Regions from separate parts of the Streptomyces sp. NPDC001714 genome, predicted to be linked through region 2. Evidence: riboswitches for the same ligand, from Rfam matches in the RefSeq annotation. Region 2 holds a riboswitch; the other holds the start of a gene.
The links. Region 2 has a riboswitch for glycine ahead of gcvT (glycine cleavage system aminomethyltransferase GcvT). Riboswitches for the same ligand answer to the same signal wherever they lie in the genome.
Positions count from the first base shown of each region.

Region 1: linked by a shared signal. The riboswitch ahead of gcvP (aminomethyl-transferring glycine dehydrogenase) and the one ahead of gcvT (glycine cleavage system aminomethyltransferase GcvT) in region 2 are both predicted to bind glycine.

Region 1 covers NZ_JBIAUL010000032.1:57,564-73,084, forward strand. Annotated here, with positions in the region: gene ACFY0P_RS47190 (ATP-binding protein) at 1-133, opposite strand, end outside; gene ACFY0P_RS47195 (Na+/H+ antiporter) at 341-1,900, shown strand; gene ACFY0P_RS47200 (APC family permease) at 2,339-4,294, shown strand; gene ACFY0P_RS47205 (hypothetical protein) at 4,441-4,962, shown strand; gene ACFY0P_RS47210 (molybdopterin-binding protein) at 5,013-5,408, shown strand; partial or broken gene ACFY0P_RS47215 (molybdopterin cofactor-binding domain-containing protein) at 5,450-5,704, shown strand; gene ACFY0P_RS47220 (molybdopterin-dependent oxidoreductase) at 5,619-6,107, opposite strand; gene modA (molybdate ABC transporter substrate-binding protein) at 6,315-7,139, shown strand; gene modB (molybdate ABC transporter permease subunit) at 7,136-7,984, shown strand; gene ACFY0P_RS47235 (ABC transporter ATP-binding protein) at 8,010-9,332, shown strand; gene gcvP (aminomethyl-transferring glycine dehydrogenase) at 9,379-12,264, opposite strand; glycine riboswitch at 12,442-12,535, opposite strand; gene ACFY0P_RS47245 (PRC-barrel domain-containing protein) at 12,650-13,030, shown strand; gene ACFY0P_RS47250 (DNA polymerase IV) at 13,376-14,743, opposite strand; gene ACFY0P_RS47255 (MerR family transcriptional regulator) at 14,836-15,480, opposite strand.
Region 2 covers NZ_JBIAUL010000019.1:64,947-80,467, reverse strand. Annotated here, with positions in the region: gene ACFY0P_RS39110 (alpha/beta hydrolase) at 1-1,101, shown strand, start outside; gene ACFY0P_RS39105 (trimeric intracellular cation channel family protein) at 1,010-1,669, opposite strand; gene ACFY0P_RS39100 (M1 family metallopeptidase) at 1,717-3,108, opposite strand; gene ACFY0P_RS39095 (ABC transporter ATP-binding protein) at 3,209-4,624, opposite strand; gene ACFY0P_RS39090 (ABC transporter ATP-binding protein) at 4,621-5,712, opposite strand; gene ACFY0P_RS39085 (ABC transporter permease) at 5,709-6,716, opposite strand; gene ACFY0P_RS39080 (ABC transporter substrate-binding protein) at 6,789-8,564, opposite strand; gene ACFY0P_RS39075 (ABC transporter permease) at 8,602-9,600, opposite strand; gene ACFY0P_RS39070 (enhanced serine sensitivity protein SseB C-terminal domain-containing protein) at 9,958-10,755, opposite strand; gene ACFY0P_RS39065 (enhanced serine sensitivity protein SseB) at 10,953-11,744, opposite strand; gene ACFY0P_RS39060 (AAA family ATPase) at 11,876-12,550, opposite strand; glycine riboswitch at 12,734-12,831, shown strand; gene gcvT (glycine cleavage system aminomethyltransferase GcvT) at 12,990-14,117, shown strand; gene gcvH (glycine cleavage system protein GcvH) at 14,241-14,618, shown strand; gene glyA (serine hydroxymethyltransferase) at 14,658-15,521, shown strand, end outside.

The DNA of each region.
Region 1 (15,521 bases), on a different contig from region 2:
CCGCGTACCCCACCACCACGTCCGCGCCCCGGGACGCGCGGCGCCGGGCCTCGTCGAGCATGCGGTAGGTCTTGCCGACCCCTGGGGCGGCCCCGAGGTAGACCTTCAGTCGTCCGCGCGGTACGTCGTTCATCACCTCGAAGAGAAGCGCGCCGCGAGGCCGCGGGTCCGGCCTCTTGACGCGTCTCTGGCGCCGCTGACGAGGACGTTGACACTGTCTTGACGGCCCTTGGCCGGATAGGGTGAAGGCGGTGTGCCGGGAAGTCTGGTCGGCCGGGAGTCACGGTGGCTCCTGTCGGGCCCGTCCCTGGAGACGGGCCCTGGGCCCCAGGGGGACGGCATGCGCGGCGTGGGTACGGTTCTCGCACTCGTGGTACTGGCCACGGTGGTGGCGACCTTTGCCCGCCGATGGCGGATTCCCGCTCCCTCCCTCCTCGTCGTCGCCGGTCTCGCCGTGGCCCTGCTGCCGGGCACCCCGACGATCCAGATCAGCCCGGAGGTCATCGGCCTCGTCGTCCTCCCGCCGCTGCTCTACGCCAGCGCCGAGGAACTCTCCTGGCGCGAGCTGCGGGCGGTGTGGAAGCCGGTGAGCGTGCTCGCGGTCGGCCTGGTGCTGGCCTCGGCCGCGGCCGTCGGGGCGGTCGCCTCCCTGGTCACCCCGCTGTCCTGGCAGATGGCGCTGGTGCTCGGCGCGATCCTGGCCAGCACCGACCCGGTCGCGGTGACCGCGCTCGGCCGCCGGCTCGCCCTGCCGCCGAAGGTGCAGATGCTGGTCCAGGCCGAGAGCCTCTTCAACGACGCGACCTCCCTGGTCCTCTACCGGGTCGCGGTGAGCGTGGCGGTGGCCTCGGCGGCGGCGAACTGGGGGACGGCGGGCGGCGAGTTCCTGCTGCTCGCGGGCGGCGGCACGCTGATCGGCGCACTGGTCGCCGCCGTCGTCACGGTGATACGGAGGCGCACCGAGGACCCGGTCCTGGAGACGGTGATCTCCCTGGTCACGCCGTACGCGGCGTACGTCCTCGCGGAGGCGGCGCACACCTCCGGGGTCACGTCGGTGGTGGTGGCGGGCGTGGTCCTGGGCGGCCGCGGCGACCGACTCACCAACGCCCGGATCAGGCTCCAGCTGCACGCCGTCTACGGAACGGTGGTGTTCCTGCTGGAGAGCGTGGTCTTCAGCCTGATAGGGCTCGCGCTGCCCGCCCAGGTGCGGGCGCTGTCCGACGGCGACCGGGCCTGGCCGCTGTACGCGCTGGCGGTGGCCGGCACGCTGATCGCGGTACGGCTGCTGTGGCTGGCGCCACTGTCGGCGGTCGTGCAGCGCAAGGGCGGCATACAGCGGCCGAACTGGCGGGTGCCGGTGGTGCTGACCTGGGCCGGCACCCGGGGTGTGGTGCCGCTGGCGGCCGCGCTGTCGATCCCGGTGGCGGCGAAGGACGGCTCGACGCTGACCGAACGGCCGCTGGTCCTCGTCCTCACCACCTCGGTCGTGGTCGTCACCCTGGTCGTCCAGGGCTTCACCCTGGCCCCGGTGGTGCGCCGCTCGGGCATCGCCCTGGAGCCCGACCACACCGAGCGTGAGGAGGCCGCGGCCCGCTGCCGGCTGGCCGACGCGGGGATCCGGCGCCTGGAGGAGCTGTCCGAGCTGGAGGCCGTACCGGACGTGGTCCTGGACCGGCTCCGGCGTGGCCTCAACGCCCGCCTCGACGACGCCCGCGACCGGCTGACCGACAGCACCGCCGAGTCGGCCGACCTGGTCTACCGGCAGCTGCGCCGCCACCTGATAGCGGTGGAGGCGGCGGAGCTGCGTCGGTTGTACGACGAGCACACGATCAGCGACACGACCCGGAGACGGCTCCAGCGGTCCCTGGACCTGGAGGAGGCGAGGCTGGCGGACGCGTAACGCTACGCCGGGGGACCGCTGGGCAGGGCTCCGTGGCGGGTTCGACGGGACCGGCCCCACGGGCGCCGCACACGTGGTCCGGCTCCGCGACGCGGCCCGCGGCAAGCAGTCCGGTGGCGCGTGAGCGGCTGAGCGCCTGAGGGTGCGCGGGAGGGACGTCGTACAGGACCCCGTGCGGAATAACGCTCGGTGTCCGGAACCCGGCACCCGCCCGCCGTCCCCCGTACAGCCCAACGTCTCCCCGCGGCCTCCGGGCCCCCCTTTCTTGATGCTCGACCACCGCCTGTCAGGGCATTCTTAACGCAAGCTTGACGCCCAGCTCCCTCCGATCCGTGGGCCCACGCGTCACTCTCTGCATACGCTGGTGCCGCCGTCCGCGTGATGGCCGGAATCGAACTGCGCCGCACCACACCGCGCCGGACACCAGGAGCCGACCCCATGGCCACGACCGAGCACCCCCCTCCCAGTCGCCTGCGCGCCTGGATGCTGGAGGGGCTGTCCGACATGGGCAAGAGCGGCGGCCACACCGGCCCTCACGCACAGCCCGAACCCGCTCACCAGGGCCAGCGCTGGTGGCGGGTGATGTGCCTGACCGGTGTCGACTACTTCTCCACCCTCGGCTACCAGCCGGGCATCGCCGCCCTGGCCGCCGGCCTGCTGTCGCCGATCGCGACCATCGTGCTCGTCATAGTCACCCTGGCCGGCGCCCTGCCGGTCTACCGCCGCGTCGCCGAGGAGAGCCCGCACGGCGAGGGCTCCATCGCCATGCTGGAGCGGCTGCTCTCCTTCTGGCAGGGCAAGCTCTTCGTACTGACCCTGCTCGGCTTCGCCGCCACCGACTTCCTGATCACCATCACCCTGTCGGCCGCCGACGCCTCCACCCACCTGGTGGAGAACCCGCATCTGACCGACGCCCTGCAGGGCAAGCAGATGATCATCACGCTGTTCCTGGTGGCCCTGCTCGGCGCGGTCTTCCTCAAGGGCTTCCTGGAGGCGATCGGCGTCGCGGTCGCCCTGGTCGGCATCTACCTCGCGCTCAACGTCGTCGTCGTGATCGTCGGCTTCTACCACGTCATCACCGCCGAACACGTGGTCACCGACTGGACCAGCGCCCTCACCGCGGAACACGGCAACGTCTTCGTCATGATCGGCGTGGCCCTGATCGTCTTCCCGAAACTCGCCCTCGGCCTGTCCGGTTTCGAGACCGGTGTCGCCGTCATGCCGCACGTCAAGGGCGACCCGGGCGACACCGAGCAGCAGCCCACCGGCCGGATCCGGGACACCAAGAAGCTGCTCACCACGGCCGCCCTGATCATGAGCTGCTTCCTGATCGCGACCAGCTTCATCACCACACTGCTCATCCCCGAGCAGGCGTTCAAGTCGGGCGGCGACGCCAACGGCCGTGCGCTCGCCTACCTGGCGCACGAGTACCTCGGCAACGCCTTCGGCACGGTCTACGACGTCTCGACCATCGCCATCCTGTGGTTCGCCGGCGCCTCCGCGATGGCCGGCCTGCTCAACCTGATGCCCCGCTACCTGCCCCGCTACGGCATGGCCCCGCACTGGGCCCGTGCCGTGCGCCCGATGGTCATCGTCTTCACCCTGATCGCCTTCCTGGTGACCTGGATCTTCGACGCCGACGTCGACGCGCAGGGCGGCGCCTACGCCACCGGCGTGCTGGTGCTGATCAGCTCCGCCGCGGTCGCGGTGACCATCGCCGCCCGCAAGGCCGGGCAGCGCAAGTGGACCATCGGCTTCGGGATCATCTCCGCGGTCTTCCTCTACACCACCGTCGTGAACGTCATCGAGCGGCCCGACGGTGTGAAGATCGGTGCCTGCTTCATCGTCGGCATCATCCTCGTCTCGCTGCTCTCCCGCCTCGCCCGCGCCTTCGAGCTGCGCGTGACGAGCGTGACCCTCGACGACATGGCGGAACGATTCATCCGCGATATGGCCAGCCGCAAGATGCGGTTCATCGCCAACGAGCCGGACCGGCGCGACAAGGCCGAGTACCGCGACAAGATCGAACAGATCCGTGCCGACAACGACATGCCCGAGCAGGAGGACTTCGTCTTCGTCGAGGTGACGGTCACCGACCCCTCCGAGTTCGAGGCGGGCCTGACCGTCCGCGGCGAGGTCCTGCACAACCGCTACCGCGTGCTGACCCTGGAGTCGGCCTCCATCCCCAACGCCCTGGCCGCGCTGCTGCTGCACGTCCGGGACGAGACCGGCTGCATCCCGCACATCTACTTCGAGTGGACCGAGGGCAGCCCGTTCGCCAACTTCCTGCGCTTCTTCCTCTTCGGCCAGGGCGAGGTCGCCCCGGTCACCCGCGAGGTGCTGCGCGAGGCGGAGCCGGACCGCTCCCGCCGGCCGCGCGTCCACACGGGCTGAGGGGCGGGCACAAAGCGCGGGACAGGGGGCGCGGGACAAGGGGTGCGGGACAAGGGCGTAAGAATCCCGTCAAGAACCGCTCCGTCCGCATAAGAACCCTGTCAGCGCTCGCCCCCGAGCCTCCACCGGCCCCTACCGTCGGCCTCATGGAGGACAGAAGACGCAGCGGCCGGGCGACCGGTGACCGCACCTGGCGCGGCAGCGCACACCTGGCCGTCGGCTCTGCCCTCGGCTTCGGCGGGCTGACGTTCCTGGTGGACTGGGACGCCGGCACCCTCACCCCGGCCCGCGCCCTGCTCTGGATGACCCTGTCGGCCGCGATCCTGGTCATGCTGCTGCCGGCCCGCGTCACGGCGGGCCCCGGCTGGCTGGCCGTGCACGGCCCGTTCCGCCGCCGTACCGTCCGCACCGACTCCCTCGTCTACGTCGGCCAGTACGGGGACGTCGCCGCGCACCTGGTCCTGCGCGACTCCCACGGCAACCGGCTGGAGCTCGACCCGGGCGTCCTGCACGCCAACCCCCTGCTCTGGCACGAACTGGACACCGGCGTCCGCCGCTCGCTGGAGCGCGGCACCCTGCGCCGGGGCACCGAGGTGCTGGCGCGGCTCGGCCACGAGATCGACGACACGAACGCACGCGCGGTTCTCGAGGCGTCCGGCCTCACCTGACCGGACACCCCACGTCCTCGTACCCCGCCACCCGGCCCTATGGTGACCGCATGCCCTCCTACACGATCGGCCAGGCGGCACGGCTGCTCGGCGTCAGCCCGGACACCGCCCGCCGCTGGGCCGACGCGGGCCGGATGGCCACCCATCGGGACGAGGGCGGCCGGCGGCTCATCGACGGTACGGACCTCGCCGCGTTCTCCGTCGAACTGGCCAAGGCCGGCACCGGCGAGGAGGACGCCTCCTACACCTCGGTCCGCAACGCCTTCCCCGGCATCGTCACCGCGATCAAGCTCGGCGACGTCGCCGCCCAGGTCGAGATCCAGGCCGGACCGCACCGGCTGGTCTCCCTCCTGACCCGGGAGGCGGTCGAGGAACTCGGCCTGGAGGTCGGCATGGAGGCCACCGCGCGGGTGAAGTCGACTAACGTGCACATCGACCGCGTCTGACGCTCGGCCGCTCAGCCGCACAGCAGCGCGGCGCTGCACGCGTGGACCCCGGCACCGGGGAGATCCGCACCCTGCGCAGCGTGCACGCCGCCGACGCGGGCAAGGTGATGAACCCGATGCAGTGCCGCGGTCAGGTGGAGGGCGGGGTGGCGCAGGCGCTCGGCGCGACCCTCTTCGAGAACGTACGGCTGGACGCGACGGGCGTACGGTTCACGGAGCTGCCGCTGACGCGCGACCGGGTGTGGCGGGCACTGGATGCCAGCCGCCGTACGCGCCGTCCACCCGTATCTCCCTGATGCCGCTGATGTGCCGGGCCCCGCAACGGTCCTGCGGCAGGACGAGTTGCGGACCCGCCCGGTCGAGCGGGGTGTCGTCGATGCCGACGCCGAGCAGCACCGGGGCGTGGGCGAAATCGGGGTCGATCTCGGCCCAGGAGAGCAGCGCGTGGTGCCCGTCGGCGCCGGAGACGGCGATCAGGAAGCGCAGCCGGTCCTTGCGCCGGCCGGGGTCGAATCCGGGTTGGGCGTCGGTGAGGACGTCGTACAGCCGCGGGCCGGTGAAGCCGTGGTGCTGGACACCGCTGGTGACGCACTCGAAGCTGACCCGCACCCGGTGCTGGGGCCAGCGACGGAGGTCGGCCACGGTCAGCCGGGCCGGTCGTGCGAGGTCTCCGGTGAGGACGAGTTCGGCGAGCGTCATGTGCGGCCACCTCCCGGATGACGGTACCCGCAGCGCGTCACCGTACAAACGCACATGCCAGCCCCAATCCGAAAGTATGCAGCTCATGCGATGTGACAGAAGACTTACGGCTGGCAATTGCGGCAGTATCATCACCACGCGGACTGATAGACAGGTCGCGGCAGGGCGCGACAGATTGTTCAGAGAATTCAGAGGAGTTCACTCGTGATGACCCGTTCCGTGCGCCGGACCCGGCGGACGCTCCAGGTGGCCGGTGCCTCGGTCGCCGCCCTGCTGGCCCTGAGCGCCTGTTCCTCCTCCGACGACGACTCGTCCGCGACGACGAAGTCGGACACGTCGTCGGCGACGCCCAAGCTGTCGGGCTCGATCACCGTGTTCGCAGCGGCCTCGCTCCAGGAGAGCTTCACGACCCTGAAGGCCGACTTCGAGAAGGCCCACCCGGGCACCACGGTCAACTTCAGCTTCGGCGGCAGTGACAGCCTCGCCGCGCAGATCACCAGCGGTGCGCCGGCCGACGTCTTCGCCGCCGCGAGCCCCAAGACCATGGCGATCGTGACGGACAAGAAGGACACCGCCACCACCCCGGCCACCTTCGTCCGCAACCAGCTGGAGATCGCCACCCTGCCGGGCAACCCCGACAGGATCTCCTCCCTGAAGGATCTCACCAAGTCCTCGCTGAAGGTCGTGCTGTGCGACAAGACGGTGCCGTGCGGTGCCGCCGCGCAGAAGGCCCTGGACGCCGGCAAGCTGAAGCTCACCCCGGTCTCCTACGAGGAGGACGTGAAGTCCGCCCTCAACAAGGTGGTGCTGAAGGAGGCCGACGCGGCGGTCGTCTACAGGACCGACGTGAAGGCCGCCGGCAGCAAGGTCGAGGGCGTGGAGTTCCCCGAGTCCGCCAACGCGATCAACGACTACCCGATCGCCCTCCTCAAGAACGCCCAGAACCCGACGGTGGCCAAGGCGTTCATCGCCCTGGTGCACTCGGCCGAGGGCCAGCAGGTGCTGAACGACGCCGGGTTCCTCAAGCCGTGACGAAAGCCGACGAGTCCGGCGTCGTGGCCGGCACCCTCACGGGCGGTCCGCGGCGCCGGCGCGTTCGGTCAGCCGTGCCGCTACCGCTCCTCCTCCCCGGAGCGGTAGCTCTGGTCTTCCTGCTCCTGCCGCTGGTCGCCCTGCTGGTGCGGGCCCCCTGGAGCAGCATGCCGTCCCTGCTGACCAGCACGGAGGTGTGGCAGGCACTCCAGCTCTCCCTGGTCTGCGCCACGGCGGCGACGGCCGTCAGCCTGGTCCTGGGCGTCCCCCTGGCCTGGCTGCTGGCCCGCACGGAGTTCCCCGGCCGGGGTCTGGTCCGCGCACTGGTCACCCTCCCCCTCGTCCTCCCCCCGGTGGTCGGCGGTGTGGCGCTGCTGCTCGCCCTCGGCCGCAACGGGGTGGTCGGCCAGTGGCTGGACGCCTGGTTCGGCGTCACCCTCCCCTTCACCACGGCGGGCGTGGTGGTCGCCGAGTCCTTCGTCGCCATGCCCTTCCTGGTGATCAGCGTCGAGGGCACGCTGCGCGCCGCCGACCCCCGCTACGAGGAGGCGGCCACCACCCTGGGCGCCTCCCGCTTCACCGCGTTCCGCCGGGTCACGCTCCCGCTCATCGCCCCCGGCATCGCGGCCGGCGCGGTCCTGGCCTGGGCCCGCGCGCTCGGCGAGTTCGGAGCGACGATCACCTTCGCCGGCAACTTCCCCGGCCGCACCCAGACCATGCCGCTCGCCGTCTACCTCGCCCTGCAGAACGACCCCGACGCGGCCATCGCGCTCAGCCTCGTGCTGCTGGCGGTGTCGATCGCGGTGCTGGCGGCGCTGCGGGATCGTTGGATGACGGCCTCATGAGGACGACCGGCTGGACGACGCCCCGATGACCGACTCACCTCCCACAGCAGCAGACGACGCACTGCCACCCCACGGACCATCAAGGTCCGCCGAGAACCCGCAGCCTGCCGACGAACGCCCGCATCCCCACCGCCCCCTCGCGGCCGCCGACAGCGCGCAGCCTCCCCACGGCCCACCCGCGGCCGCCGACGGCGCTCAGCCCCCACCGGGGCCACCCGCACCCGACACTGATAGCTGCACGGGTGGTGCGGGTGGGAACCCCAATCCGGCCGAAGGCCGGGTACCAACCACCCACCCGCACTCGGCGACGCACGGCCTCCACGCCCACCTCGTCGTCACCCGCTCCACCTTCCACCTGGACATCACCCTCACAGCCGCCCCCGGCGAGGTCGTCGCCCTCCTCGGCCCCAACGGCGCGGGCAAAACCACCGCCCTCCGCGCCCTCGCCGGCCTGACCCCCCTCACCACCGGCCACCTCCACCTCGACGGCACGGAGTTGAATCGCACGCCCCCCGAATCCCGCCCGGTGGGCGTCGTCTTCCAGGACTACCTCCTCTTCCCCCACCTCACGGCCCTCGACAACGTCGCCTTCGGCCCCCGCTGCCAAGGCATGGCGAAGGCCGAGGCCCGTACCCAGGCGGCCGCCTGGCTGGACCGTATGGGCCTCGCCGAACACGCCGGCGTCAAACCCCGCCGCCTCTCCGGCGGCCAGGCCCAGCGCGTCGCGCTGGCCCGCGCCCTGGCCACCCGCCCCCGCCTGCTGCTCCTTGACGAACCCCTCGCCGCCCTCGACGCCCGCACCCGCCTGGAGGTACGGTCCCAACTCCGCCGCCACCTGGCCGAGTTCGAGGCGGTCGCGGTCCTGGTCACACACGATCCGCTGGACGCCATGGTGCTGGCCGACCGCCTGATCGTCATCGAGGACGGCCGGGTCGTCCAGGAGGGCACGCCCGCCGACATCGCCCGCCACCCCCGCACCGACTACATCGCCCACCTGGTCGGCCTCAACCTCTACCGGGGCCGGGCCGAGGGCCACACGGTCCAGCTCGCCGCGGGCCCCGCGATCACCACCACCGAAGTCCTCGCCGGTGACGTCTTCGTCGCGTTCCCGCCGAGCGCCGTCACCCTCTTCCGGGACCGTCCCACGGGCGCCAGCGCCCGCAACCTCTGGCGCTGCGAGGTCGCCGGCCTGGAGACCCACGGCGACCAGATCCGCGCCGACCTGACCGGCGAACTCGCCCTCGCCGCCGACCTCACCACGGTCGCCGCCGCAGAGCTGGACCTGCACCCGGGCGCCACGGTCTGGGCGACGGTGAAGGCGACCCAGACACACGCCTACCCGGCGTGAAAGCAGGAGGCCCCGCCGAAGCGGGGCCTCCCTCACACCCTGTGCATCAGTCCTCGTACGCGTCCAGCGGCGGGCAGGAGCACACCAGGTTCCGGTCGCCGAAGGCCTGGTCGATCCGGCGCACCGGCGGCCAGTACTTGTCGGCGGCGGACACCCCGGCGGGGAAGACGGCCTCCTCCCGGCCGTACGCGTGCTTCCACTCGCCGCCCAGCGCGCCGGCGGTGTGCGGAGCGCCGCGCAGCGGGTTGTCGTCGGCGGGCCACTCCCCCGCCCCGACCTTGTCGATCTCCGCCCGGATGGCGATCATCGCCTCGCAGAACCGGTCCAGCTCGCCGAGGTCCTCGGACTCGGTCGGCTCGATCATCAGCGTGCCGGCCACCGGGAAGGACATCGTCGGCGCGTGGAACCCGTAGTCGATGAGCCGCTTGGCGACGTCGTCGACGCTCACTCCGGTCGCCTTGGTCAGCGGCCGCAGGTCGATGATGCACTCGTGCGCGACCAGCCCACCGGGCCCGGTGTAGAGCACGGGGAAGTGCGGCTCCAGCCGCTTCGCGACGTAGTTGGCGCTGAGCACGGCCACCTGCGTGGCCCGCTTCAGCCCCTCGCCGCCCATGAGCCGGACGTACGCCCACGAGATCGGCAGGATCCCCGCGGACCCCCACGGCGCGGCCGAGATGGGCCCCACGCCCGTCTCCGGCCCGGCGGCGGGCTGCAGCGGGTGGTTCGGCAGGTACGGCGCCAGGTGGGCCCGTACGGCAACCGGACCGACACCCGGACCGCCGCCGCCGTGCGGGATGCAGAAGGTCTTGTGCAGGTTGAGGTGGGAGACGTCGCCGCCGAAGTGCCCCGGCTTGGCGACCCCGACCAGGGCGTTGAGGTTGGCACCGTCGACGTACACCTGGCCGCCGGCCTCGTGCACCTGCGCGCAGATGTCGGCGACGTGCTCCTCGAAGACCCCGTGCGTGGACGGGTAGGTGATCATCAGCACGGCGAGCTCGTCACGGTGCTGCTCGATCTTCGCCCGCAGGTCGGCGACGTCGATCTCGCCGTCCTCGGCGGTCTTCACGACGACGACCTTCATGCCCGCCATCACGGCACTCGCGGCATTGGTCCCATGGGCGGACGACGGGATCAGGCACACGGTCCGCTGCGCGTCGCCGTTGGCGCGGTGGTACGCGCGTACGGCGAGCAGCCCGGCGAGCTCGCCCTGCGATCCGGCGTTGGGCTGCAGCGACACCTTGTCGTACCCGGTGACCTCGGCGAGCCGCTCCTCCAGCTCCCGGATCAGGGTCAGGTAGCCCTGCGCCTGCTCGGCGGGCGCGAACGGGTGCAGCTGGCCGAACTCGGGCCAGGTGACCGGCTCCATCTCGGTGGTCGCGTTGAGCTTCATGGTGCAGGAGCCCAGCGGGATCATGCCGCGGTCCAGCGCGTAGTCCCGGTCGGCGAGCCTGCGCAGGTAGCGGAGCATCGCGGTCTCGGAGCGATGCTGCTGGAAGACGGGGTGGGTGAGGTAGCCGTCGGCGCGCAGCAGCGCCTCGGGCAGCGTGTCCTCGGTGACGGCGTCCAGTTCCTCGACGTCGCCCTCGACGCCGAAGGCCGTCCACACGGCGCTCAGCTGGGCGCGGGTGGTGGTCTCGTCGCAGGCCATGGAGACGTGGTCGGCGTCGACGAGCCGCAGGTTGACACCGCCCTGGCGGGCGGCGGCGACGATCTCGGCGGCCTTGCCGGGCACGCGCGCGGTGAGGGTGTCGAAGTAGGCGGCGTGGACGATCTCGACCCCGCCGGCCGTGAGGCCCGCGGCGAGGATCGTGGCGTAGCGGTGCGTGCGCTGCGCGATGGTCTTGAGGCCCTCGGGCCCGTGGTAGACGGCGTACATGCCGGCCATCACGGCGAGCAGCACCTGCGCGGTGCAGATGTTGCTGGTGGCCTTCTCCCGCCGGATGTGCTGCTCACGGGTCTGCAGCGCCAGCCGGTACGCCTTGTTCCCGTCCGCGTCCACGGAGACGCCCACGAGCCGCCCGGGCAGGCTGCGCGCGAACTTCTCGCGCACCGCCATGTAGCCGGCGTGCGGCCCGCCGAAGCCCATCGGCACACCGAACCGCTGGGTGGTGCCGACGGCGATGTCCGCCCCGAGCTCCCCGGGCGAGGTCAGCAGGGTCAGTGCGAGCAGATCTGCGGCGACGGTGACGAGCGCGCCGGCTTCGTGCGCCTGCTCGACGACGGCCTTGACGTCGCGTACGGCACCGGAGGCGCCCGGGTACTGGATCAGCACGCCGTTGATCTCACGCCCGGCGAGGTCCGCCGGAATACCGTCGGCGAGATCGGCGACCACGACCTCCACGCCCGTCGGCTCGGCCCGGGTCTGGATCACGGCGATGGTCTGCGGCAGCGCGTCCGCGTCGACGACGAAGACGCCCTTCTTGTTCTTGCCCATGCGCAGCGACAGGGCCATGGCCTCGGCGGCGGCCGTGCCCTCGTCGAGCAGCGAGGCACCGGAGGTGGGCAGCCCGGTGAGGTCGGCGACCACGGTCTGGAAGTTCAGCAGCGCTTCCAGCCGGCCCTGGGAGATCTCCGGCTGGTACGGCGTGTAGGCCGTGTACCAGGCGGGATTCTCCATCACGTTGCGCAGGATGACGGGCGGCGTGAAGGTCCCGTAGTACCCCAGGCCGATCATCGAGTCGAGCACCTGGTTCCGGTCGGCCAGCGACCGCAGCTCGGCCAGCACCTCGGCCTCGGTCCGGGCGCCGGGCAGCTCGAGCCGGTCGGCGTTCTTGATCACGTCCGGCACGGCGGCGGCGGTCAGCTCGTCCAGCGAGCCGTAGCCGACCTGGGCGAGCATCTTGGCCCGAGCCTCGTGGTCGGGGCCGATATGGCGCTGCTCGAAGGGAATACCCTGCTCGAGATCGGAGAGCGGAATGCGCTGGGCGGTCATTGCGGAGGCCTCCTGGTCTGACGCGACCTTCGAGGGGTACCCCGGCACGGGTACCCCGACGGCCTCCCCCTCTGTCATCTGACCTGAGAGCTTCGCCAGTGCGCCCTTGCGGACCACCGGCTTTCACCGTCGGTGAGAGCGGACGCCGTCGACGTCCGCCCTGCTTTCCAGAGTGACCTCGTCCGTGCGGTACGTGAGCCTGAGAGATTCCGGGGAGGATTTGCTCCTTCGGCGCCTCCGGTTGCCCGAAGGACTCTCCCGCACGGGGTCAGCAGCCGACTGCCAGCCTACCAGCGAGGGCAACGCACGGGCCTTCGAGTGGCCGCCTCCTTGAATGTGCTCTTTTGTAGTGCTTACGGATGAGTTGCGACCAAGTGGAGGGCCCGTGCAGACCGACATCGATCCGCGCAACCTGATCGGCCGCAAGGCGTTCGACCGCAACGGCACGAAGATCGGCACGATCGACGAGGTGTACCTCGACGACGCGACGGGCGTGCCGGAGTGGGCGGCCATACGCACCGGCCTGTTCTCCCGGGACGCCTTCGTCCCCCTGGAGCCCAGCGAACTGGTCGAGGGCACCCTGCAGGTCCCCTTCGACCGCGCCCTGATCAAAGACGCCCCCGACTTCGGCGTGGGCCGCCACCTCTCCCCGGAACAGGAACTCCAGCTCTACCACCACTACGGCCTGGACACGACCGCCGCACCGCGGGCCCATCCGGACCACGACTTCGGCAAACTGGCGGGAACCGAGGACGCGGGGGCGTGAGGCCGACGCCGGGTGCGGTCGTGGTTCGGCTGCGGGCGGGTGGGGGCTGGTGGTCGCGCAGTCCCTCCCCCAGTCTTCGGCCGGGGGTACCCCCAGCGCCCGTGACGGGACGCGGCTGGGCAGCGCCCCACATCGCCCCGGGCAGCGTCGCAGCTACTCGGCCGCGGGCAGGCGTGCCTCCCCCAGTACCTCAAGGGCCTGGGAGGTGCCCCCAGGCGGCACGGGTGGGCGATGGGGGTCCCCCCGCGCGAGCGAAGCCGAGCGTGGGGGAGGCACCCGGCCAGCGCCGGTAAGCGTCCCCACCCCGACCCCCACCCCGACCCCAGCCCCAGCCCCAGCCCACGGTCACGTGCGCACCCCGTCCACCGAAATCCCCGGCACCAGCGGCAACGGATCAGCCGGCTCCAGCTCAGGGTCGTCGACCCGAAACGTCCGCACTCTCCCGGGCCCCGCCGCCCCCGGCGTCTCGAACCGCACCGTCACCCGCCCCAGCCCACTCCCCTGCACCCATCCGTGTCCGTACTCGGCGTGCCGCACATCGTGCCCCGCGGGCCACCGCCGCTCGGCGACCGCCTCCTGCTCGGCGACCGGCTCCGCGACGTCCTCCTCCGCCGAAGACTCGGCCGCCCCCTCCGCCCCCGCCGCCGCCTGCGCGAACAGGTCCTCCTGCGTGTAGTCGGCCAGCCCCGAGACCCCCACCCCCAGCAGTCGCACACCCCCGGTCGTGTCCACCGAGTCCAGCAACCGCGCGGCCGCCTCCCGCACCACCGCCGGGTCGTCGGTCGGCCCTCTGAGCGTCTCGGACCGGGTGAGCGTCGAGAAGTCGTACCGCCGCACCTTCAGCACGATGGTCCGCCCCGACAGTCCGGCCCCGCGCAGCCGCCGCACGCACCGGTCGGCCAGCCGCTGCACCTCGAGGCCCACCCGCAGCCGGTCGTGGATGTCCACGTCGTAGGTGTCCTCGACCGACACCGACTTCGTCTCCCGCTCGGCGACCACGGGCCGCTCGTCGTGCGCGAGCGCCATCGCGTACAGCGCGTGCCCGTGAGCCTTGCCGAGCAGCCGTACCAGCTCGTCCTCCCCCGCCTCGGCGATCTCGGCGACCGTGGTGATCCCGGCCCGCCGCAGATGGTCCCCCGTCGCCGGCCCCACCCCCGGCAGGGTCCGCACCGTCATCGGCCCCAGCATCGCCCGCTCCGTACCCGGCTCGATCAGCACCAGCCCGTCCGGCTTGGCCTGCTCGGAGGCGATCTTCGCGAGCATCTTTGAGGCGGCGAGCCCGACGGACCCGGAGAGCCCCGTGACGGCCCGTATGTCCGCGCGCAGCCTCTCCCCCACCAGCCGCGCCGACGCCGCGTCCCAGGCCACCTCACCGGCCTCCAGATCCACGAACGCCTCGTCCAGGCTGAGCGGCTCCACCAGCGGCGAGAGCCCCCGCAGCAGCCCCATCACCTGCTCACTGATCGACCGGTACAGCCCGAAGCGCGGCACCAGATACGCGGCGTTCGGCGCCAGCCGCCGTGCCTGCCCCATCGGCATCGCGGAGTGCACCCCGAACACGCGGGCCTCGTACGACGCGGTGGCCACCACACCGCGCGGTCCGAGCCCGCCCACGACCACCGCCTTCCCGCGCAGGCTCGGCTTGGACGCCTGCTCCACCGAGGCGAAGAAGGCATCCATGTCGAGATGCAGGATCGTGGGCGCGTCTCTCACATCTCCGATGCTGCACCACACCACTGACAATGCCCCGGCACGGACCCGTGCCGGGGCATCGGAAGAAGTCCAGGGGCCCTCGGGCCAGGCTTTCAGACCGCCCGGTTGCGCCGCCGGGCCAGTTCGTCGGCGGGGTTGTGGCCGACGAGCGTCTCCCCGGTGTCGACCCGCTCGCCGTGCAGCTGGGAGAGCGCGCTCTCCACGTCCCGCCACACCACGCCGACCGCGATCCCGAAGATGCCCTGACCGCCCTGGAGCAGGGCGTGGACCTCGTCGGGCGAGGTGCACTCGTAGACCGTGGCGCCGTCACTCATCAGGGTCATGCGCTCCAGGTCACGGAAACCGCGTTCCCTCAGATGCTGGACGGCGGTGCGGATGTTCTGGAGAGAGACCCCGGTGTCCAGGAACCGCTTGACGATCTTCAGGACGACGACGTCCCGGAAGCTGTACAGACGCTGGGTGCCCGACCCGTAGGCGGGCCGCACGCTGGGCTCGACCAGGCCGGTGCGGGCCCAGTAGTCGAGCTGCCGGTAGGTGATGCCGGCCGCCGCACAGGCCGTGGGCCCGCGGTAGCCGATCTCCTCGGTGGCCATGGACGCCGCCCCTCCGCCGCTCGGCACTGCGGTCGGCCGCTGCGGAGCGTGACCGGCAGTGCTGCTGTGAAGCGGGGACGGACCGCTCTCCCCGAAACCGCGTCCGGGGGCACCCCCAGCCAAACCGTCGCCGCTGCTTCTCACGCCGACCTCCGTCCTTGACCTGCCTTCTCGACGGTAGGCAG
Region 2 (15,521 bases):
GTCCTGATGCTGCTGTTCGCCCAGGCCACGGCGGTGACGCTGATCTTCGTGCTGGTCAACAACGAGAACAACCTGTACGACAACTGGGCCGACCTCCTCGGTACCGGCAACCACGTCCAGCAGGCCGCGAACCTCGGCCAGGACGGTACCGGCGGTATAGCGCTGAAAACGCTGCCCAAGGTGAAGCAGTCCTTCACCGCAGCCAGCGGACCGGGCATGCGCGGAGTGCGGGTCACCCAGCTCAAGGGCCGGATCTCCGGGGTGAACGCCGAGGTCTACGTGTGGCTGCCGCCCCAGTACAACGAGCCGAAGTACAGGAACCACAGGTTCCCGGTCGTGGAGCTGCTGCCGGGCTACCCCGGCTCGGCCAAGGCCTGGTTCGGCTCGATGAAGGTGACCGCCCAGCTGGAACCGCTGATGAGGAGCGGCAGGGTCGCGCCCTTCATCCTGGTCGCGCCGCGCACCAATCTGCTGGCCGGCGTGGACACCGGCTGCGCCAACATCCCGGGGACGGTCAACGCCGACAGCTGGCTGAGCATCGACGTCCCGAAGATGGTGACCGACAACTTCCGGGCCGCCCCCGCCCCGGCGAACTGGGCCACCGCCGGCTACTCGGCGGGCGCGCACTGCGCGGTGAAGCTGGCCGTCGCCCACCCGGACCGCTACCGGGCCGCGGTGAGCCTGTCCGGCTACAACGACCCGATCGGCGAGCGCAACTCGCTCGCCGCGCAGAGCGTGCCCCTGCGCGAGCAGAACAACCCCTACCTGCTGCTGCGGAAGGCGGTCAGCCCGCCCCGGATCGCCCTCTACCTCTCCGGCGAGTCCGGCGACGGCTACCAGGCCGGGGTGGCGCTCGAACAGATCGCCAAGGCGCCGACCACCGTGCACGTGGTGTACCTGCCGCGCAGCGACGGCGGCCACAACATGGCCCTGTGGCGGCCCCAGGTGACGACCGTGTTCGAGTGGCTCACGGTGAACATGGGCCAGAGCCACGCCGGCGGCCGTTCCACTACTCCTCTCGAACCGTCGAGCGTCGGTTCCACGCACGCGGCGCTCGCCAGTGGTACCGCATCGCGAGCAGGCGCAGTACGAAAGCGGTGACGACCGCGAGCCCGCTGGTGAACGGGTTCAGCGCGTCGTAACGGATGCACAGCACCACCGTCGTTGCCCCGACGATCGCCGGGACCGCGTACAGGTCGCGGTCCCAGCGCAGCAGCGAGGGAACCTCGTTGGCGAGCACGTCCCGGAGCACGCCACCGCCGACCGCGGTGGCGAGCCCGAGGGCGGCGGAGGCGGTGAGGTTGAGGCCGTAGGAGTACGCCTTGGTGGTGCCGCTGACGGCGAACAGGCCGAGGCCGGCCGCGTCGAAGACCAGGACCGCCGACTGGATGCGCTCGACGTGCGGGTGCAGGAAGAACACCACCAGCGCGGCGATGAGCGGGGTCATGAAGTACCCCAGGTCCGTGAAGGCGGCCGGGGGCACCGCCCCGATGATCACGTCCCGGAAGATCCCCCCGCCCAGCGCGGTGACCTCGGCCATCACTCCGATGCCGAAGACGTCGAAGTTCTTGCGGACGGCCAGCAGCGCGCCGGAGATGGCGAACACGAAGATGCCGATGACGTCGAGCGTGTGCTGGACGGAGGGAGAGAAGAGTTGCTGGAGCTGCACCCTGACATTGTGTCCTGTCAGGGTGCATGAACCTTACAAACCCAGGCCTACAGGGCGGGTTTCCCTGTGGTGAACAGCCAGGTCTGGAAGAGGTCGTCCAGCTGCTGCCCGCTGACCTTCTCCGCGAGGCGGATGAAGTCGGCGGTGTCGGCGTTTCCGTAGCGGTGCAGCTTCGTCCAGGCCGGGAGCAGCTTGAAGAACGCCGTGTCGCCGATCCGTTCGCGCAGCATCTGCAGGGTCATCGCGCCACGCTGGTAGACGGCCGAGGCGAACATGGTGTCGCGCTGCGGGTCGGCGACGGTGATCTGCCAGAAGGGGTTGTCGGCGGCCCGGGAGTTGTAGCCGGCGAGGAACGAGTCGTGGGCGGACCTGGTGCCCTGGTGCTCCGCCCACAGCCACTGCGCGTAGGTGGCGAAGCCCTCGTTGAGCCAGATGTCCTTCCACTGCGCCACGCTCACCGAGTCGCCGAACCACTGGTGGGCCAGCTCGTGCACGATCGTCGTCTCGCTGCGCACCGCCGAGTAGGCCGGCTTGCTCTGCACCTCCAGCGAGAACCCCGCCTCCGGCATGTCGTCGACGATGGCCCCGGTCTCCTCGAAGGGGTACGGCCCGAAGACCTGCGACCAGTAGTCGGTGGCGGCGGCGGTGACGGCGTAGACGTCGACGTTGTTGCTGTTCGCGAGGACCGGGTCGATGGCGACGTAGATCGGGGTGCCGGCGGGGGTCTTCCCGGTCCGCACGTCGAACTTCCCGATGGTGGCGGTGGCGAGGTACGTCGCCATGGGCCTGCCCTCGTGCCAGTGGGTGTACGTCGAGCCGCCCTTGTCGTACGTCGAGACCAGCCGGCCGTTGGAGACGCCGGTCAGGCCCTGGGGCGCCTTGATCCGGATGTCGTAGGTGGCCTTGTCCGAGGGATGGTCGCTGGACGGGAACCAGGTGGAGGCGGCGTTGGGTTCACAGGCGACGAAGACGCCGTCGGCGGTCTTCATCCAGCCGTAGTCGGAGCCGAACACGATGGGGCCGTTGAGGGGCACGGGTATCCCGCCGTAGGTGACGGAGACGGTGAAGTCACGGCCCTTGCGGAGCGCGTCCCGCGGGGTGACGGTGATCTCGTCGCCGGTGCGCGTGAACTGGGCGCGTCTGCCGTCGACTTCGACCTTCGTGACCTCCAGCTTCTGGAGGTCGAGGTCGAAGGAGGAGAGGTTCTGGGTGGCGCGGGCGGTGAGGGTGGTACGGCCGTCGAGGCGGCCGGTGTCCGGGGCGTAGGCCACGTCGAGGTCGTAGTGGCGGGCGTCGAAGCCGCCGTTGCCGAGCTGGGGGAAGTAGGGGTCGCCGATGCCGTCGGCGCCCGGGGTGGGGGCGGGGGCGGCGGCTAAGACGAAGGAGGCGGCTGCCGCGGTCGCGACAGCCGCCAGACGTGCCGAACGGGAGAGGCGCATGAGTCGTCCCTTTCGAGCGTGCCGGTCAGTGGACGGACACGGTCGACTCTGCGCTCTCCCGTTAAGACATGTACATGACTTTGCAAAGTCGTGTCATGGGCTACTTGTCGGTTGACTCCTGTGACGCCTCTGACCCGGCGGTGGCGTCACCGGCCGCGGACTTCCCGGCGGCCTCGGCCACCGGCTCCTCGACGGCCTCGGCTTCGGCCACCGGCTCCTCGGCAACCTCGGCCTCGGCTTCGGTCGCTGCGTCGACTTCGGTCTCGGCTTCGGCTTCGGCCTCTGCCTCTGCCTCGGTCTCTGCCTCGCCCTCGGCCTCTGCCTCGCCCTCGGCAGCGTCCGTGGTCGCGGCCTCCGTGGCCTCGGCCGGCTCCGCCGACTCCTCCAGGACCGCCTCGCCCACCAGCTCCGAGGCCTCCTTCGCCGCGGTCAGCAGAACGGTGTCCTGCGGGGCCTGGTCGGCGAAGTTCTCCGGGTGGTGGCACGCCACCCGCTGGCCCGGACGGAGTTCGAGGAGCAGCGGCTCCGTCGTCCTGCAGATCTCCGTCGCCTTCCAGCACCGGGTGTGGAAGCGGCAACCGGACGGCGGGGCGATCGGCGACGGCACGTCACCGCGGAGCAGGATGCGCTCGCTCTTCTGCCCGCGCCGCTTCGGGTCCGGGACCGGCACCGCCGACATCAGCGCCTTGGTGTACGGGTGCATCGGCGACTCGTACAGCTTGGTGCTGTCGGCGAGTTCGACGATCTTGCCGAGGTACATCACCGCGACCCGGTCCGAGACGTGCCGGACGACGGAGAGGTCGTGGGCGATGATCACGTAGGTCAGGCCCAGCTCCTCCTGGAGGTCGTCCATGAGGTTGACGACCTGCGCCTGGATCGAGACGTCCAGGGCGGAGACGGGCTCGTCGGCCACCACCAGCTTCGGCTTCAGGGCGAGCGCGCGGGCGATGCCGATGCGCTGGCGCTGACCGCCGGAGAACTCGTGCGGGTAGCGGTTGTAGTGCTCGGGGCTCAGACCCACCAGCTCCAGGAGGCGCTGGACCTCCTTCTTGACCCCGCCCTCCGGCTCCACGCCCTGCAGCCGGAACGGCGCGGAGACGATCGAGCCGATGGTGTGCCGCGGGTTCAGGGAGCCGTACGGGTCCTGGAAGATCATCTGGATGTCGCGGCGCAGCGGGCGCATCTTCGCGGTGGACAGGTGCGTGATGTCCTGCCCCTCGAAGGTGACCTTGCCGCCGGTCGGGTCCTGGAGCCGGGTGATGACCCGGCCCATGGTCGACTTGCCGCAGCCCGACTCGCCGACCACGCCCAGGGTCTCGCCCTTGCGCACCTCGAAGTCGATGCCGTCGACGGCCTTCACCGCGCCGACCTGGCGCTGCAGGATGCCCTTCTTGATCGGGAAGTGCTTCTCCAGGCCCTCGACCTTCAGCAGCACCTCCCGGTCTCCGGAGGCCTTCTCGGGAGCCGACACCTGCTGCGGGATGACGGCGTCATCGGTCTTCTTCGTGTCGCTCACAGCTTCGGCGCAATCTCTTCGGTCCAGATCCGCGTGCGGTCCTCGGCCGAGAGGTGGCAGGCGGACCAGTGGCCGCCGTCGACCAGCTCCAGCTCGGGGCGGACCGTGCGGGTGACGTTCCCCTTGGGGAGGTCCGCGTACGGGCAGCGCGGGTGGAAGGCGCAGCCCGAGGGGACGTTGATGAGGCTCGGCGGCTGGCCCTTGACCGGGATGAGCCGGTCGGAGGTCTCCCGGTCGATGCGCGGCATCGAACCCAGCAGGCCCCAGGTGTAGGGGTGCTGCGGCTTCTCGAAGATCTCGTCGACCGGGCCGCGCTCCACGCACCTGCCGCCGTACATCACCAGGACGTCGTCGGCGATCTCGGCCACCACACCCAGGTCGTGGGTGATGAGGACGACCGCGGAGCCGAACTCCTTCTGCAGGTCGCGGATCAGGTCGAGGATCTGCGCCTGGACGGTGACGTCGAGCGCGGTGGTCGGCTCGTCCGCGATGAGCAGCTCGGGGTTGTTGACCAGGGCCATGGCGATCATGGCGCGCTGGCGCATACCGCCGGAGAACTCGTGCGGGTAGCCGTCGACACGCTTGGCGGGCTCGGGGATGCCGACCCGGTCGAGCATCTCGATGGCGCGGGTGCGGGCGACCTTCTTGCTGACGTTGTGGTGCACCCGGTACGCCTCGACGATCTGGTCGCCGACCTTGTAGTACGGGTGCATCGCGGACAACGGGTCCTGGAAGATCATCGCCATCTCGCGGCCACGGAGCCGGCGCACCTCGTCCGGGGACGCGTTCACCAGCTCCTTGCCGCCGAGCCAGATCTCGCCGGACATCTGCACGTTCTTGCCGCGGGCGCCGAGCCGGTGCAGGCCCATGATGGCGAGCGAGGTCACGGACTTGCCGGAGCCCGACTCACCCACGATGGAGAGGGTCTTGCCCTTCTCCAGCGAGAAGCTGAGGCCGTCGACGGACTTGACGATGCCGTCGTCCGTCGGGAAGTGCACCTTGAGGTCGCGGACTTCGAGGAAGGCGTCGGACGGCGCGGCCGGCGTGGGCTCGCCCACGGCGGCGCCGGTCTTGGAGAGTTCGGTCACGAGAGCCTCACCCGCGGGTCGGCGGCCGCGTAGAGCAGGTCCACCAGGAGATTTGCGATCACGACGAAGAAGGCGGCGAGCAGGGTCACGCCGAGGATCGGGGGCAGGTCGTTGTCGTCGATGGCCTGCACCGCGTACTGGCCGACACCGTGCAGCGAGAACACGGTCTCGGTGATCACCGCGCCGCCCAGCAGCAGACCGAGGTCCATGCCGAAGACGGTGATGATCGGGGTGAGCGCGGCGCGCAGTCCGTGCCGGACGACGACCTTGCGCTCGCGCAGGCCCTTCGCGCGGGCCGTGCGGATGTAGTCCTCGTTCATCGTCTCCAGCATGCCCGAGCGGGTGAGCCGCGCGTAGATGGCCGAGTACAGAAGAGCGAGCGAGCACCAGGCGGGGATGAGGGTGTTGGCCCACTGCGCCGGGTTCTCGGTCAACGGGACGTACGTTCTGCCGAAGATCGGCCACTGGTAGGTGAAGAGCAGGATCGCCAGGTTGCCCGTGAAGAACATGGGCAGCGAGACGCCGGCGAGGGCCACACCCATGAAGGTGCGGTCGAAGAAGGAGCGGGGCTTCAGCGCGGAGACCACGCCGATCGCCACGCCCGAGACCAGCCACAGCACGGCCGCGCCGAGGGCCAGCGACAGGGTCACCGGCATCCGGGAGGTCAGCTGCGGCCAGACGGCCTGGTGGGTCTTGAAGGAGTAGCCGAAGCACGGTGCGTCACAGTGCACCGTGGTGGGGCCCAGGTCGTAGGTGGCGCCGGAGACGATCCCCTTGATGAAGTGCCAGTACTGGACGTAGACGGGCTGGTCCAGACCGAGGTTGTGCTTGACCGCGGCGATGTCCGCCTTCGACGGGCTCTTGCCGATGTACTGCTGCGCCAGCTGATCAGCGGTCTGCCCGGCCAGCCGCGGCAGCACGAAGAAGATGGCGAAGGTGACCGCGGAGACGACCAGCAGCAGGATCACCGCTGCGACCGTCCGACGGAGGATGTACGAGATCACGGGGATCGGCGCTGGTGCCCGCGGGCCTCACGGCCCGCGGGCACCAATGCCTTCACCTGCCTTCCGGGGCTGCTACTTCGACGCGACGCCGATGTTGAGGTAGTCGTACTGGCCGCTGAAGGCCGCCGTGGAGACCAGGTTGGTGAAGGTGGTCGGGCGGGCCAGCAGGACCTTGAAGTAGGTCAACGGCACGAGGGCGGCGTCGTCCATGGTCTGCTTGTCGATCTGCGTGTAGATGCTGTTGCGCTCGGTGTCGTCCTGCGTACCGATCGCCTTGGCCAGCAGAGCGTTGACCGTCTTGTTGTCGTACTGCGACAGGTTGGTGTTACCGGACTGGCTGATCGCCTGGCCGTTCAGGATCTGCTGCAGGAAGCCGTAGCCGGACGGCCAGTCGGCACCCCACTGCATCATGATCAGGCCGACGTTCTGCTTGTTGTCGAACTTCGGCACACCGGCGTAGTCGGTGAAGTACTTGCCCGACGGGTACTGCTTGAGGGTGGCGTTGATGCCCACCTTCTTCAGCGAGTTGATGATCGCCGTGGCGGCGTCGATCTCCTGCGGGCGGTCCGAGCGGGCCGTGAGGTTGGTGTTGATCGACGTCTTGCCGCAGGCCTTCAGCTGCTCCTTGGCCTTGGCGACGTCACCCTTGTTGCCGGTGGTGGCGTAGACGTCCGCCTTCGTGTAGCCCGGGATGTCCGGGGGCAGCACGGTGGAGGCGATGTCACCGCGGATCGGGCCGCCCTCGGCGGTCTGCACCGAAACCTTGTCGATCGCGTACTCGACGGCCTTGCGGCAGGCGACGTTGTCGAACGGCTTCAGCTTGGTGTTGATCGCCATGTAGACCAGACGGCCACCGTAGGTGTTGTCCGTGTTGGCCTTCTTGCTGGCGTCGGTGAGCACCTGGGCCTGCGTGGCGGCCTGGACACCCGTGCCGCCGAGGTCGATCGCGTCGCCGGCCTGGACGTCCTTGTCGATCGTCTCGGCGTTGACCTTCAGGTTGACGACGATCTTGTCCGGCAGCTGCTTGCGCAGCGGGTCGGTCTTCGGGTCCCAGTTCTTGTTGCGGACCAGCACGACCTGCTTGCCGTCCTGGTAGCTCTGGAACTGGTACGAGCCCGAGGACACGATGTTCTTGACGTAGTCGACGCCGTTGTCCTTGGCCTGCGGCACCGGGGCCGTCTGCGGGGCCGAGACCAGGTAGTCGAACTCCTGGAAGGCCTGCTTCAGGTGGAAGACGATCGTGGTGTCGTCCGGGGTCTCGATGGACGCGAGGCCCTTGGCGCTCTTGTCCTTGTAGGGACCCTTGTACTTGTCGCCGCCGACCAGGAACTGCTGGAAGTAGTTCGGGCCGAGGGAGAGCACGTCACGCGCGAAGTTGGAGCGCTCGACGGCGTACTTGACGTCCTTGGACGTGATCGCCGTGCCGTCCTGGTACTTCAGGCCCGAACGCAGCTTGTACGTCCAGGTCTTGCCGCCGTCGCTCGGGACGCCCTTGCTCGCGGCGAGGTCCGGGACCAGGGTGTTGCCCTTGGAACCGGGGCCGGGCTGGAACGTCATCAGCGGGCGGGCGTAGAGCCGGCTGAAGTTGTACATGTACGCGTAGTACGTGTTACCGGGGTCGAACGAGTCCGGGACGTCGGACAGCTCGTAGGTGACCGTCCCGCCCTTCTTGTCGGACGCGTTGACGACACCCTTGGTAGCGGCGTTGGCCGCGGCGGAGCTACCGCCGCCGTTGCCGTCCTTGTTGTCATCGGCCTTGCTGCACCCTGCAACCAGCAGGGTGGCGGAGCCGATGGCCGCGATCGCGGCCAGCGCTGACCTTCGCATGATGGGCGGGTTCCCCTCCATTGTCGGAAACTTTTCGGGCTCTCGGTGACAGCAGGCGTCAGCGGCTGCGCGGGTCGAGAGCGTCGCGGAGACCGTCACCGAGCAGGTTGAACGCCAGCACGGTCACGAAGATGGCAAGGCCGGGCACGATCATGTACTCGGGATCGACCTGGTAGTACGTCACCGCTTCGCGGAGCATTCCGCCCCAGGACGCCTGCGGGGGCTGGATGCCGACGCCGAGGAAGCTGAGGGACGCCTCGAAGAGGATGTTGGTCGGGATCAGCAGGGTCGAGTAGACGATGATCGGGCCGACCAGGTTGGGCATCAGCTCGCGGAACAGGATGTACGGGCCCTTGGCACCCATGCCGCGGGAGGCGTCGACGAACTCGCGCTCCCGCAGGGCCAGGGTCTGGCCGCGCACGATCCGGCCCAGGTAGGGCCAGTTGAAGAAGCCGATGACGAAGATGAGCACGCTCAGGTGCAGCGGCAGTCCGTTGAGGCCGAACGCGCCGCCCTGGAGGGTGGCGGAGATGGCGATGGCGAACAGCAGGAGGGGGAAGGCCAGGAAGGTGTCCATCAGGCGGCTGATGACCGAGTCGACCCGGCCGCCGTAGTAGCCCGCGACGACGCCCATGATCGCGCCGATCACGTTGGACAGGATCGTCGAGCCGAAGGCGACGACCAGCGACACCCAGGAGCCCTCCAGGATGCGGGTGGCGATGTCACGGCCGAACTTCGGGTCCACGCCCAGCGGGTGGTCGAGGCTCATGCCGCCCCAGCCGCCGTTGGGCAGCGAGGTGTTGGCGTCGATCAGCTCCTGGTGGAAGGCGTTGGGGTCGAGACCGAGCAGGGCCTGGATGGGGCGGGCGAGGATCGCGACGAGAATCAGCAGAACGACAACGATGCCGCCGGCCACGGCGACCCTGTCCTTCTTGAACCGGGTCCAGGCGATCTGCCCGAGGGAACGACCCTCGATCTGCCCCTTACCGGCACCCTCCAGCACAGCCTCCGGCTGTGCCTCGGCTGCCGCCCCGGTGGTCTCGATCGGTGCGGTCACGGTGAGCGACCCCTCTCGCCGGCGGTGACCGGCCTACGCCAGCCGCGGATTGCGGCTTTGTCGACTTGCTCGATCACGAGGTTTAAACCAACCTCATGTCTGACTGGCGAGTCTTCAGCGTCGTCGCGATCACCCGCCAGATCTGGCGAAGAAAGTATGCGCAACCGTGATGCAGTCCGAGGGATTCCGTTATCCGAACAGTGGGTAACGCCCCTCGGACGCGGGTCAGTTGGGACATAACGCCGAATTCGGTCGGAACGGAACGTTCCGGCGTCATCTACGCGCGGAGAAATGTGTTCGTTACGTAAATCTTGTGAACCCCTACCGACCGGCCCGAGGCAAGAGCGCCCCGTCGCGTCAGTAACCACCCTGGGCCGGCGGATACCCGTACCCCGTCGCCGGGGCGGGCGGCAGTGCCGCGTGGGCCTCGCGGTCGTAGAACGGCCGTGCCGTCGCCCGCATCCACATCACGACCGGGTCGTACTCGTCGGTCATCGCGACCGTCGACACCGGCAGCCCGTCCGGCACCGCCCCGATCGACTGCTGCATCATGCCCCGCACCGAGTCCACGGCCGACGGCGAGGTGTCGTAGACGTCCAGGCCGATCGCGAGGTACGGCGCCCCGAGGGCCGGCTGCACCCAGGCGCGGCGCAGTGAGCGCACCGCGGGGGTGCGGTGGGCGTTCTGCGTGAGCAGGGCGTAGAACTGGGGGATCTCGATGGCCGGTTCGGTCAGCCGCAGCGGTCCGGCCGGCTGGCGGTCCAGGCCGGTGGCGATGCGGCGCAGGTCCAGCCAGGGGATGCCGACGCCGCCGCCCGGGGCGTGCGGGTTGAGCCAGAGGCCGAAGTGGTCGGGGTAGAGCGTGCGGGCCACGTCGATGCCGTCGACCACCTCGTACGAGCGGTTCCAGCCGCTCGCGGAGAGCTCCTGGGCCGAGGTCACGCAGGGGGCGTAGCCGTGGCCGTCGACCTCCATGTTCCCGTACTGGGCGTCGGGGGAGCCGGCCTGGCCGTGCCAGAGCAGCATCCAGATCTGGCCGGAGGAGGGCGTGGCGAGGGCGCGGAGGAGTGCCTCGTAGGCGTCGTAGCGCCCGGGGGTTACCTGGCGCAGCATGTGCTCGACCTGTCCGGTCGCCGCGGTGCCGCTGGCGCTCACGTGTTACCGCCCCTTCATCTGGTGCCCCGCGTCTGGAGGGCGCCCCGCGTTTGGAGACAGCTTATGCGCCCGGGGGGCGGGGGCCGATTGTCCGTCGGCGGGTGCGCGTAGTCGGTGGCTGGTCGCGCGGTTCCTCCCCCAGCCTTCGGCCGGGGTATACCCCCAGCGCCCCTTGGTCGGCTGCCCTGGGGGCGTTTCTAGTGACCGTACTGATAGAAGGGGCGCACGTTCTCCCGCATCCAGTGCCCGACCGGGTCGTCCGCGACGTCCAGCAGGACCAGGTTCACCGGCCACCTCACCGGGGCCCGGCCCAGCGCCTTGCCCAGGGCCTCCAGGGGCAGGGCGCGCAGGTCGCCCTCCCACTGGGAGAGTTCGACGCCCACGAACATCACCGGGTCCGCCATCTCGATCGCGGCGAGGCAGCGGCGGGCCGTGGCGACGACGCCGATCGCCGCGAACTCCGCCGACGCCGCGGCCAGGAAGTCCATCGGGTCGTCCTGCCAGTCCGGTTCGAAGAGGCGGACCCGGCCGCCGGAGGCGGGGCCGTCCAGTTCGGTGCGGCCGGCCCGGCAGAGCTGGGCCACCGCCTCCGGAGGCAGCGGGACCCCGACCACTCCCCCGGGGTTCACGGCGATGCCGACCTGCGGGGGCAGCCCGCGGGCGAACTCGACCGCCGGGGCGATGGTGTACGACAGGTGGGAGCCGGCCACCAGGCGGAACTGCTCCTCGGAGCTGAAGACCGGCACGTACACCTGGCCCGCGATCTCCGTCGTGGGCAGGTCCAGCGGGCCGCTGTGCGGGCCGCCGCCCTCGGGCAGCGGGATCCACAGGAAACTCCGGCCCAGTACCTCGATGAGCCGGCCCGCCGCCGCGGGCACGCCGAGGGAGGCCGAAAGGACCTCCTCCAGTTCGTTGCCGGGCCACCCGCCGTGCGGGTGGGGGTGCGCCTGTGCCGGGAAGTCCGCGGGAATGTCCGCCGGGAAGTCCATCTGCCTACCGCCTGCTGGAAACCGCTGCTGAGGCTGGAAAGGCTAGCGGGTGACACCGACAAAGCCACCCCACCAGCCGGTTCGGGCCGCGAAAGGCGGCCCCGGCGACCGCGGTCCCGGCGACCGCGGTCTCAGCGCGCGAAGGCGATCCGGCGCAGGACGTCCGCCGCCTCCCGGTCCAGGAGGACCGCCGAGCCGACGCCCTCGGGCAGTTTCCCGCTCTCCGCCGCGCGCAGCAGCCGCCCGGCCGCCCTGCGGTGGCGCAGGAAGGCGTACCGGGAGACGCCCCGGCCGCGCTCGCGCTGGCCGTCCCGTGCCGTGCCCGGCGTGACGTCGAGGAGCAGCAGGTGCAGGGTGCCGCCGCGGCGGCGGGCCTCCCGGGCCAGCCAGTCGCGCACCCAGGCCTGGGTCCCGCAGTCGTGCACGACCACGCCCTCGCCGGAACGCAGGGCCCGGCGCAGCCCCGCGTAGTGGGCGAGGCGGACCAGCGGGCGGTAGACGGCGTACGGCAGGAGACGGGCCAGCCGGGCGTCCCAGCGGTCGCGGGTGTCCTGGGAGTCGATGCGGATGCCCTGGACGGTGCGGTGCATCAGGGTGGACTTGCCGCTGCCGGGCAGCCCGGTGACCACGACCAGGTCACGGGGGCCGAAGAGGAGGCCGTGCGGGCTGTGTCCGGCACGGTCGCGCAGGTCGCGGACGACCGGTGCTGGGAGTTCGCCGCACCGCTCGCGGGCCGGGGCCGCGGGCTGCCGTGGCAGGGCGAGGCCCGTCGTCGTCGCGTATGCCCTGGTCCTTGTCACCGTGATCGTCCTCCCTGGGGGTTCAGGAAAGGTTCTCCCCACTTAACGTAAAGAGAAGGTAATGCACGAGGTCTCGCGGTTCGGTCCGCTTCCTGCCACAGGCCCGTCACAGAACGGAGGGGCAGGTCCGGCCTGCCACGGCCCCGGGCGGCGTGCAATGATGTGCGCGCCAACTGCATACCGGCCGCTTGAATCCGCGCGGGAGAGTCCCCAGCCAGCTTCGCTGGGGCGCCGAAGGAGCAAGTCCCTCCCTTGAATCTCTCAGGCCCCGTTACCGCGCGGGCGAGGCACATCTGAAAAGCGGGCCGCTGTGTCAGTGGCTCCACCCAAGGTGCAAGCCGTGACCACATCCGTGGTCAGGGCGAACCTCTCAGGTTCCGATGACAGATGGGGAGGACAGCCCTCGCCTGTCATGCCCTTGGGACCTTCGGGAGACGACCGACCGATGAGCAGTACCGATTCCGCCGCACCCCGCCGTACCGCGCTCGATGCCCTGCACCGCTCGCTCGGCGCGACCATGACCGACTTCGCCGGCTGGGACATGCCCCTGCGCTACGGCTCCGAGCGCGACGAGCACGTCGCGGTACGGACGAAGGCAGGGCTCTTCGACCTCTCCCACATGGGCGAGATCACCGTGACCGGCCCCCAGGCCGCCGCCCTGCTCAACCACGCCCTGGTCGGCAACATCGCCTCCGTGGGCGTGGGCCGGGCCCGCTACACCATGATCTGCCGGGCCGACGGCGGCATCCTGGACGACCTGATCGTCTACCGGCTGGCCGAGACCGAGTACCTGGTCGTCGCCAACGCCTCCAACGCCCAGGTCGTCCTCGACGCGCTCGTGGAGCGTTCCGCCGGGTTCGACGCCGAGGTGCGCGACGACCGGGACGCGTACGCGCTGATCGCCGTCCAGGGGCCCGAGTCGCCCGGGATCCTGAAGTCGCTCACCGACGCCGACCTGGACGGGCTGAAGTACTACGCCGGGCTGCCCGGCACCGTCGCCGGCGTCCCGGCCCTGATCGCGCGCACCGGCTACACCGGTGAGGACGGCTTCGAGCTGTTCGTGAAGCCGGAGCACGCCGTGGAGCTGTGGCAGGCGCTGACCAAGGCGGGCGAGGGCGTCGGCCTGGTGCCGTGCGGGCTGTCCTGCCGGGACACGCTGCGGCTCGAAGCGGGCATGCCGCTGTACGGGCACGAGCTCACCACCTCCCTCACCCCCTTCGACGCCGGGCTCGGCCGGGTGGTGAAGTTCGAGAAGGAGGGCGACTTCGTGGGCCGCGCGGCGCTCGCCGAGGCCGCCGCCCGTGCGGAGCAGAACCCGCCGCGGGTGCTCGTCGGCCTGGTCGCCGAGGGCCGCCGGGTCCCGCGCGCCGGATACCCCGTGGTCGCCGGCGGCGAGGTGATCGGCGAGGTCACCTCGGGCGCCCCCTCCCCGACCCTGGGCAGGCCGATCGCCATGGCGTACGTCGACGCGGCGCACTCGGCGCCGGGCACGGCGGGCGTCGGCGTCGACATCCGGGGCAGTCACGAGCCGTACGAGGTCGTGCCGCTGCCGTTCTACAAGCGCCGGAAGTGACCGCCCCCACGGGCGTCGGCAGCAGCCACCGGGCGTGACCTGGCGCACATCGCCGCTGGTCACGCACGTTCCCAGCAGTCCCCCTTCCACCAGCACTCCCCCGCGTACAGGAGAATTCAGGCCATGAGCAACCCCCAGCAGCTGCGTTACAGCAAGGAGCACGAGTGGCTGACGGCCGCCGAGGACGGCGTGGCGACGGTCGGCATCACGGAGCACGCGGCCAACGCGCTCGGTGACGTCGTCTTCGTCCAGCTCCCGGCGGTCGGCGACACGGTGACCGCGGGCGACTCCTGCGGCGAGCTGGAGTCGACCAAGTCGGTGTCCGACCTGTACGCGCCGGTCACCGGTGAGATCACCGCGGTCAACGAGGACGTCGTCGACGACCCGTCCCTGGTGAACTCGGCCCCCTTCGAGGGCGGCTGGCTGTTCAAGGTGCGCGTCACGGACGAGCCGGGCGACCTGCTCTCCGCCGACGAGTACACCGCCTTCACCGCCGGCTGAGAGCCGCCGCAGACCCCGGCCTAGGAGTCGTAGAAACAGATGTCCGTTCTGAACACGCCCCTGCACGAGCTCGACCCCGAGGTAGCCGCCGCGGTCGACGCCGAGCTGGTGCGCCAGCAGTCCACCCTGGAGATGATCGCCTCGGAGAACTTCGCTCCGCTGGCGGTCATGGAGGCGCAGGGCTCGGTCCTCACCAACAAGTACGCCGAGGGCTACCCGGGCCGCCGCTACTACGGCGGCTGCGAGCACGTCGACGTCACCGAGCAGATCGCCATCGACCGGGTGAAGGAACTGTTCGGCGCCGAGTACGCCAACGTGCAGCCGCACTCCGGTGCCTCCGCCAACCAGGCGGCCCTGTTCGCGCTGGCCCAGCCCGGCGACACCATCCTGGGCCTGGACCTCGCCCACGGCGGCCACCTGACCCACGGCATGCGGCTGAACTTCTCCGGCAAGCAGTTCGACGTGGTCGCCTACCACGTGGACGACTCCGGTCTGGTCGACATGGCCGAGGTGGAGCGGCTCGCCAAGGAGCACCGGCCGAAGGTGATCATCGCGGGCTGGTCGGCGTACCCGCGGCAGCTGGACTTCGCGGAGTTCCGGCGGATCGCCGACGAGGTCGAGGCGTACCTGTGGGTCGACATGGCCCACTTCGCCGGCCTGGTGGCGGCGGGGCTGCACCCGAACCCGGTCCCCTACGCCGACGTGGTCACCTCCACCACCCACAAGACCCTCGGCGGTCCCCGCGGCGGCATCATCCTGGCCCGCAAGGACTTCGCGAAGAAGCTGAACTCGTCCGTCTTCCCGGGCTTCCAGGGCGGTCCCCTGGAGCACGTGATCGCGGCGAAGGCGGTCTCCTTCAAGGTCGCGGCGAGCGAGGACTTCAAGGAGCGCCAGCGTCGTACG